4 regions of the Ancylobacter mangrovi genome follow, and region 3 is predicted to be linked to each of the others. Evidence: predicted binding sites of a transcription regulator. Region 3 holds the regulator's gene; each other region holds the start of a gene.

Region 1 (2,200 bases), on a different contig from region 3:
ACTGCTCGGCCGCCCGGTGAACCGGCGAGGGCACGAGGTCGAGCCCGCGCCGCCCGCCCTTGGCCGGGGCGCGCGTATAGGCGGCCACCACCTCGTGGCCGCGCCCGACGATCTCGGCGAGCGTCGGCACCGCGAAATCCGGCGTGCCCATGAAGACGATGCGCATGATGGGGCCTCCCGGGGCGGTACGTAATGGTCGGGGTGCGCGGGAAGGCGCACGGGCAAGCCACGCGAGACCGGCGGCGGCTCAGGCGCCGTCGCGCTCCTTCTCCCGGGCGATCTTGGTGAACTTCTTCACCACCCGGTCGCGCTTGAGCTTGGAGATGTGGTCGATGAACAGCACGCCATTCAGATGGTCGATCTCGTGCTGCACGCAGGTCGCGAGCAGTCCCTCGGCGTCGATTTCGCGGGTCTCGCCGCTGAGGTCCATGTAGCGCACCCGCACCCGCGCCGGGCGCTCGACCTCGGCGTAATATTCCGGGATCGACAGGCAGCCCTCCGAATAGACCGACAGCTGGTCCGAGGCGGCGATGATCTCCGGGTTGATCAGGGCGATCGGGTTCTTCTTCCGCTCGCCCTCCTCCTCGCCGTCCTCGTCCTCGCCTTCGCGCGGGCCGACATCGATCGTCACCACGCGCTCGGGCACGCCGACCTGGATCGCCGCCAGCCCGATGCCGGGGGCTTCGTACATGGTCTCGAACATGTCCTCGACCAGCGCGCGCACCTTGGCGTCGACCCGGACCACAGGGTCGGAGACGAGGCGCAACCGCGAATCGGGAATGATGACAAGAGGGCGTATCGACATGATGGCGTTGAGATAAGCGCTGCGTGCCCGCGGGTCAACGGAGCCCGGTGCGGGCGCGTTCGCCTTCTGTTCGCATCCGGTGCGGAATCTGCTACAAGCGCGCCATGGATCAGGTGCTCCTCACCCTCGCCGGCCGCCCGGTGACGCTCGCCGAGCTGGTCGCCGGGGCGGCGGGGCTCGCCATTCTCATGCTGCTCCTGCTGCTGCGCTCGGTCGCCCGCAGCGCCCGCGCCCGCGCGCTGGAGGCGGACGAGCAGGCCCGCCGCGCCGGCGAGCTGGAGGAGCGCCTTCTCGAGCTCGCCCGCAGCCAGGCCGAGACCAGCGGGCGGGTGCGCTCGATGACCGAATATCTCGCCCAGCGCCAGGGCGAGCTCGCCCGCGCCGTGGCCGAGCGGCTCGACGCCTCCTCGCACCGCATGGGCGAGAGCCTCGCCCGCGCCAGCGAGACCACCCACGAGAACCTCGCCCGGCTCAACGAGCGCCTCGCCCTCGTCGACCAGGCCCGCCAGAGCCTGGGCGAGCTCTCCGGCCAGGTGATGAGCCTGCGCCAGACGCTGTCGAACAAGCAGGCGCGCGGCGCCTTTGGCGAGGGCCGCCTGCAGGCCATCATCGCCGACGGCCTGCCCAGGGACAGCTTCGCCTTCCAGCACACGCTCGCTAGCGGCCGGCGCGCCGACTGCGCGGTGTTCCTGCCGGGCGACAAGCGCCCGCTGCTGATCGATTCCAAATTCCCGCTGGAAGCCGTCACCGCCTTCCGCGAGGCGGAGAGCGCGGAGGCACGCAAGCAGGCCGAGACCCGCCTGAAGCAGGATGTCGGCAAGCATGTGCGCGACATCGCCGAGCGCTACCTCGTCGGCGGCGAGACGCAGGACCTCGCGCTCATGTTCGTGCCCTCCGAGTCGGTCTATGCCGAGCTCAACGAGCATTTCGACGAGGTGATCCAGCAGGCGTTCCGCGCCCGCGTCATCCTGGTCTCACCCTCGCTGCTGATGCTGGCGGTGCAGGTGGTGCAGGCGATCTGCCGCGACGCGCGCATGCGCGAGCAGGCCGACCTGATCCGCACCGAATGCGGCCGGCTGGTCGCCGACGTGACGCGGCTGCGCGAGCGCATCGGCAATCTGGAGAAGCACTTCGCCCAGGCCGGCGAGGACGTCGCCCAGGCGGTGATCTCCGCCGACAAGGTCGCACGGCGCGGCGCGCGCATCGAGCAGCTCGAATTCGACCGCCCCGCGCCCGAGGCGGCGGGCGGAAACAGGGAACGCGCATCCGGAGACGCGGCGGCGGAGGCTTCGGCCGCTCCGGCCGAGCATGGGACCGAACACGGGGCCGGGGACGCCGCCGACATCCTCCCCGCCCCGCTCGGCTTCGGCGCCGCCGGCCGGCGCGCGGCGGAAT
Region 2 (2,200 bases), on a different contig from region 3:
GCCTTTCTCGACGACTATGTCGGCTTCGTCGCGGCGCGGGTGGAGGATGCGCGCGCCGTGCTGAGCGAGCGCCTCGCGCGGGCGGGGTTCGACCCCGGGGGCGCGCTGCCGCACTATCGCGACTGGGCGTTCAGCGCCCTCCTGCCGCTTCCCGCCGCCCATGTCGGCTGGCGCGAGGAGGTGGGCGGTCCGCACGGCTTCGTGCGTTGCGACGCGGCGTTCTGGACCGGGCGCGAGCTGCTCGTCGTCTTCCTGGAGGGCGGCTCGATGCCGACGCCGCGCGAGCGGCGGGCGAGAGAGCGCCTCGCCCTTCTGCCGCAGGTGCGCATGCTTCACGCGGAACGGGAGCCGGGGAGGGGATGGACCGACGGTGCGCTCGCCGCCGCGCTGGACGGCTTCTGGGAAGATTGCGAGCTTCCCTTCGGCCTCATCCGCCCCGCCGCGTTGCGGGACGGGCATTGGCCGCGCTGACGGCCGCGCGGCCTTGCGCCTCAGAAGTTCTTCACCGCGAGCTGCGTGTGCTCCACTTCGGGCGGCTTGACGAAATAAGGGCTGACGAGCGCGCGCCACCCCTGGAAGTCCTCCGACTCGCGGAAGCCGACCATGTGATCCTCGAGCGTCTCCCAGCTCACGAACAGGCGGTAGCGGCTCGGGTGCTCGATCGAGCGCTGGATCTCCATGCCGCGGCAGCCCTTGGCGCGCTGGAACAGCGGGCCGGCCTTGACGAAGGCCTGTTCGAACTCGGCTTCCTTGCCGGGGGTGATTTCGAGGAGAGCGATTTCGAGGATCATGTCGGGACTTTCTTCAGGCAGGTGATTGCCGGTGCCGGCTCGGCCGCACCCATACCACGTGCGCCGGCGAGGCAAAGCCGTAAAGAGAGGAGGGGCCGGCGCGCGAGGGAGCCGAATTTCGGCGCGAAATGGCCAGAACATATTGCGAACATCGAACAAAAAGGGTACGATCCACCGAAATCCCGCCGATCCCATCTCCTACCCCTTGCGTGCGAACCGGAGCCCGGCAATGACTCAAGCGACTTTGCGACTCGTCGAAGGATCTTCCATGGACAAGGCCAAGGCGCTCGACGCCGCACTCACCCAGATCGAGCGGCATTTCGGCAAGGGCTCGATCATGCGGCTCGGCAAGAACGACCGCATAATGGAGATCGAGACCGTGTCGACCGGCTCGCTCGGGCTCGATATCGCGCTCGGTATCGGCGGGCTGCCGCGCGGGCGTGTGGTCGAGATCTTCGGCCCTGAATCGTCGGGCAAGACCACGCTGGCGCTGCATACCATCGCGGAATCGCAGAAGAAGGGCGGGGTGTGCGCCTTCATCGACGCGGAGCACGCGCTCGACCCGATCTACGCCCGCAAGCTTGGCGTCGACCTCGATGGCCTGCTGATCTCGCAGCCGGACGCCGGCGAGCAGGCGCTGGAGATCGCCGACACGCTGGTGCGTTCCGGCGCGGTGGACGTGCTGGTGGTGGATTCGGTGGCGGCGCTGACGCCGCGTGCCGAGCTGGACGGCGAGATGGGCGACAACCAGCCCGGCATGCAGGCGCGGCTGATGAGCCAGGCGCTGCGCAAGCTCACCGCCTCGATCAACCGTTCCCACACCATGGTGATCTTCATCAACCAGATCCGCATGAAGATCGGCGTGATGTACGGCAGCCCCGAGACGACGACGGGCGGCAATGCGCTGAAGTTCTATTCCTCCGTGCGTCTCGACATCCGCCGCATCGGTGCGATCAAGGAGCGCGACGAGGTCGTCGGCAACCAGACCCGCGTCAAGGTCGTGAAGAACAAGCTGGCGCCGCCCTTCAAGCAGGTCGAGTTCGACATCATGTATGGCGAGGGCGTCTCCAAGATGGGCGAGCTCATCGACCTCGGCATCAAGGCCGGCGTGGTCGAGAAGTCCGGTGCCTGGTTCTCCCATGACAGCCAGCGGCTGGGGCAGGGGCGCGAGAATGCGAAGAACTTCCTGCGTCAGCATCCCGAGGTCGCCGGGCGGATCGAGGCGACCATCCGACAGAATGCCGGCCTGATCGCCGAGCAGATTCTCGCCGGCGACGCAGGGGAAGAGGACGACGGCGCGGCCGAGGCCTGACGCCGTGCGCCATGCGAGGTCCGGGACGCGCCGCGGCCCGGCTCCCGCGCCTTTTCCCTCAAGCCGGCGGGCTCGTCCGGCGCGGTTCCGGAAGCCT
Region 3 (2,200 bases):
CGAGGCGCTCGGCGACCCAGGGGCCCTCATAGAGCAGCTTCGCCGTGTCGTGGAACGGCGCCATGTCGATCTCCTCGACCTCGGCGCCCAGCCGCTCCATGCGGGCGACGGCGGCGGCGAAGGCCCGCTCGGCCAGCCGGTCGCCGAAGCTGACCAGATCCGCGCGGCGCGGCACCGCGATACGCGGCCGGGCGGGAAAGTCCCCCGGCGCGCCGATCGGCAGCGCACGCGAATAGGGGTCCGCCTCGTCCGACCCGCCCGCCGCGCGCAGCACCGCGAACGCTTCCTCGACCGACAACGCGAATACCGATACGCAGTCGAGGGAGCGGCAGGCCGGCACGACGCCGCTGGTCGAGACGAGGCCGAGGCTGGGCTTGAGCCCGACGATGTTGTTGAGCCCGGCGGGAACGCGCCCGGAGCCGGCCGTGTCGGTGCCGAGCGCAAACGGCACCAGCCCCGCCGCCACCGCCACCGCCGAGCCCGAGCTCGACCCGCCCGGCACCAGGTCCGCCCGCATGGCGTTACGCGGCGTGCCGTAGGGCGAGCGCGTCCCGTTCAGCCCGGTGGCGAACTGGTCGAGATTGGTCTTGCCGATAACGATCGCCCCGGCCCGGCGCAGCCGCGTCACGCAGCTCGCATCGCGGGTCGCGTCATAGGCGTAGTCCGGGCAGGCGCAGGTGGTCGGCAGGCCGGCGACGTCGATATTGTCCTTCACGGCGAACGGCACGCCATAAAGCGGCAGGCCGGCCGGATCGATCCCCTCCAGCGCCCGCAGCGCCGCCGCGATCGCCTGCGGCGTGCTGAGCGCGGTGAAGACCGCCGGATCGCCATGACGCTCGATGAGCTCGAAGCAGCGCGCAACCGTGTCCGCCGGCCGCGCCGCCCCGGAACGGTGGGCCGCGACGATGTCCGCGATGGTGCCGATCAATGTATCGTCCTTCCTGTGCTCCCGCGCTCATGCATAACACTTGAGCAGCACATAGGCCATTGCATACAGGAGCAGGAAACCGCGTTTCCACGGTGCCGGATTAGCGATCCATTTACCGATTGTGGAACACAAAAAGAACGGATAGTGTTTGTTCGTGATTTGTTTTCATTGCGGCGCGCGGACGGAAGGCATCGATGCTCACTCGCAAACAGCACGAGCTGCTTCGCTTCATCAATGACCGCCTCAAGCAGGACGGTGTTCCGCCCTCCTTCGAGGAGATGAAGGAAGCACTGGACCTGAGGTCCAAGTCCGGCATCCACCGTCTCATCACGGCGCTCGAGGAACGCGGCTTCATCCGCCGCCTTCCCAACCGGGCTCGGGCGCTGGAAGTGCTGCGCCTGCCGGAGGATTCGCAGCCGCCACGGGCCTCGCGCGCCTTCGCGCCCAACGTGATCGAGGGCAGCCTCGGGCGCGCCCGCCCCGCGGCGAGCGACGATGGCGCGTCGCGCTCGGTGCCGATCCCGGTCATGGGCCGCATCGCCGCCGGCACGCCGATCTCCGCGATCCAGTCGCGCGACCACACCATCTCCATGCCGCCGGAGATGATTGCGGGCGGCGAGCATTTCGCGCTCGAGGTGCGCGGCGATTCGATGGTCGAGGCGGGCATCCTCGACGGCGACCTCGCGCTCATCCGGCGGATGGACACCGCCAATACGGGCGACATCGTCGTGGCGCTGATCGACGACGAGGAAGCAACGCTGAAGCGGCTGCGCCGCAAGGGCGATTCGATCGCGCTGGAAGCCGCCAACCCGGCCTACGAGACCCGCATCTTCGGCCCCGACCGCGTTCGCATCCAGGGACGATTGGTAGGGCTTTTCCGGCGCTACTGAGGGCGCTTCGCGCCGGCGGGCCGCGGCGGCGCGAAGCGCCTCCGGCGGGTTGCCTTGGCGAGCGGCATCGATGGGCAGCGCCGGCTGGTCAGATTGGAAGCGGCATTTGTAACGGGGTTACCTGCCAGAGCTGACGGGCGGATGTGCACGAACTCACTGGTGAAGCTCCGAACGGCTCGAGCGGCCGGCTGGAATGTTGCTGGTCGCGGAAGGATCGCGGTTCTCGGCAGTTTTGCTCTGAGCCGATCCCTCGGCGAGGCGCGCGACGTCGCGAGCGAGGGTGGTGGACATACCCTCCGGCGCGAGCCTTGTCTCCCGCGGCGGCCTGGCCTCGGGAGGCAACCTGTGGTCTCGGGGAGGCAGTCTGGTCTCCGGCGGCAGC
Region 4 (2,200 bases), on a different contig from region 3:
CCGAAGGTGATGATCTGCGCCACCTGATCGCGCCCGTAGCGCTGCTGCACGTAGCGGATCACCTCGTCGCGGCGCTCCTGGCAGAAGTCGATGTCGAAGTCGGGCATCGACACGCGCTCGGGGTTCAGGAAGCGCTCGAACAGCAGCCCGAACCGCAGCGGGTCGAGATCGGTGATGGTCAGCGAATAGGCGACCAGCGAGCCCGCGCCCGAGCCACGGCCCGGCCCGACGGGAATTCCCTGCGCCTTCGCCCATTTGATAAAGTCAGACACGATAAGGAAGTAGCCGGGAAACTTCATCTTCTCGATGATCCCGAGCTCGAAGGCGAGGCGGTCCTCGTAGTCCTTCTCGCTCAGTCCCGGTGCCGGCCCGTGGACGGCGAGCCGGCGCACCAGCCCTTCCTGCGCCTGGATCCGCAGTTCCTCCGCCTCGTCACGCTCCAGCGTGAAGCGCGGCAGGATCGGCTTGACCGTGCGCGGGCGATAGGCGCAGCGGCGAGCAATCTCGATCGTGTTCGCCAGCGCCTCCGGCAGGTCGGCGAACAGCTCCATCATCTCCGCGCGGGTGCGGAACCGGTGCTGCGGCGAGAGCTGGCGACGGTCCGGGTCGGCGACGATCCGGCCCTCGGCGATGCAGATCAGCGCGTCATGCGCCTCATAGTCCCCCTCGGCGGCGAAAAACGGCTCGTTGGCGGCGACCAGCGGCAGCTCGAAGCGGTAGGCGAGTTCGATCAGCGCCGCCTCGACCCGCCGCTCCTCCGCCACGCCGTGGCGCTGGACCTCGACATAGAGCCGGTCGCCGAACAGGCCGGCCAGCGCGGCAAGGCGCTGCTCGGCATGGTCGTTGCTGCCGGCCGACAGCGCCCGGTCGATCGGGCCGGCGGGACCGCCGGTCAGGGCGATCAGCCCGCCGGTGAGACCTTCCAGCCAGTCGAGCTTGAGATGCGGCGCGCCGTCGGCGGCGGTGTCGAGATAGGAGCGAGACACCAGCTCCATCAGGTTGCCCCAGCCCTCCTCGCTCGCGGCCAGCAGCACGATGCGCGGGCGCTGCGCGCTGGCGGGCCCACGCGGCTGGGAGCCGGGGAACTCGATGGCGAGCGAGCAGCCGAGGATCGGCTGGATCCCCGCCCCCGCGAGCTTCTCCGAGAATTCGAGCGCGCCGAACAGATTGCCGGTGTCGGTGAGCGCGATCGCGGGCTGGCGGTCCTGCTTCGCGAGCTCGGCGAGCTTCGCCACCGAGAGCGCGCCCTCCAGCAGCGAATAGGAGGAATGGACGTGCAGGTGCACGAACCCGACATCCGACAGCGCCATGTTCAACTCTCCCGACTCACTGCCTCAAGGGTGGGCGCTCGGGCGCGGCGCGTCTACCGCTCGCGGGCGCCATCCCCGCTGTCCTCAGATGCCGGTGAAGACGCCGGCCCACAGGCCGATCATGGCGACGAACAGCCCGACCGAAGCGAGCGTGGCGACTTCCTGAAGAAGGATGCGGATCATGTCGACCTCCATGGAACATATAGAGAACATTATCCTCGCAATCCCCAGAATCAACCCTTGTTCTTCTTTCGTTCCGCGCAATGGTTTACGATACGGAAATATTTGCGGACAGTTTCCCGCTATTAGCGCGGCTCGCGCAGCTGCGGCGGCCAGACGAGATCGAGCCTGAGCTGCAGCCCGGAACGGGCGCTGCCGACGACGATGGCGTCGCAGCGCGCCGCGCGCCCCTTCAGCACCTTCTCGAAATGGACGATCTCGTGCACGGCGACATGGCCGACGCGGGCCTCCTCGACGCGGACCCAGATCGCCGTCAGTTCGCCGGTCTGCGCCGCTTCGGGAATCAGTTCGGCCAGGCACTCCTGCCCCGATGCGGGCGGGTTGCGCCCCGCGATCCGCCCCAGCGCCGGCTGGTGCGCGTCGGCGCCGGCGACGCCGTATTCGAAGCTGCCGTCACCGCTGAGTGCCAGCCGCGCCTTCGGCGCGACGTAGCGCTGGCCGGTCCAGCGCAGGGCGATGATGATCACCACCGCCGCCGCCACCGCTATGGCGAGCAACGTCATATGATCGAACCGGCCGAGATACTGCGTCAGATACTCCACCATCGCCCCCGTTCCGCGCCCATGGGCACAAATTAGGGGAGGTAGCATGTCACGGCAACGGCGCTCGACCCGGCGGCTGGTTTCGCCTCTGCCGGCGCCCTGCCCGGC

What was found. Region 3 encodes LexA, which represses DNA repair genes until DNA is damaged. Its sites were predicted from a motif close to TGTTCNNNNTGTGTTCNG; they were not measured.
Region 1: NVS83_RS11845 (DNA recombination protein RmuC) is a predicted target of LexA. The motif match lies at 862-879, and genes of this name have one in related genera.
Region 2: recA (recombinase RecA) is a predicted target of LexA. The motif match lies at 925-942, and genes of this name have one in related genera.
Region 4: dnaE (DNA polymerase III subunit alpha) is a predicted target of LexA. The motif match lies at 1,505-1,522, and genes of this name have one in related genera.

The regions. Positions count from the first base shown of each region.
Region 1 covers NZ_JANTHY010000003.1:465,353-467,552, reverse strand. Annotated here, with positions in the region: gene fmt (methionyl-tRNA formyltransferase) at 1-166, opposite strand, end outside; gene def (peptide deformylase) at 248-805, opposite strand; gene NVS83_RS11845 (DNA recombination protein RmuC) at 910-2,200, shown strand, end outside.
Region 2 covers NZ_JANTHY010000009.1:13,162-15,361, forward strand. Annotated here, with positions in the region: gene NVS83_RS19190 (hypothetical protein) at 1-471, shown strand, start outside; gene NVS83_RS19195 (antibiotic biosynthesis monooxygenase family protein) at 492-791, opposite strand; gene recA (recombinase RecA) at 1,021-2,103, shown strand.
Region 3 covers NZ_JANTHY010000005.1:11,492-13,691, reverse strand. Annotated here, with positions in the region: gene atzF (allophanate hydrolase) at 1-928, opposite strand, end outside; gene lexA (transcriptional repressor LexA) at 1,123-1,818, shown strand.
Region 4 covers NZ_JANTHY010000014.1:54,641-56,840, reverse strand. Annotated here, with positions in the region: gene dnaE (DNA polymerase III subunit alpha) at 1-1,310, opposite strand, end outside; gene NVS83_RS23345 (hypothetical protein) at 1,616-2,095, opposite strand.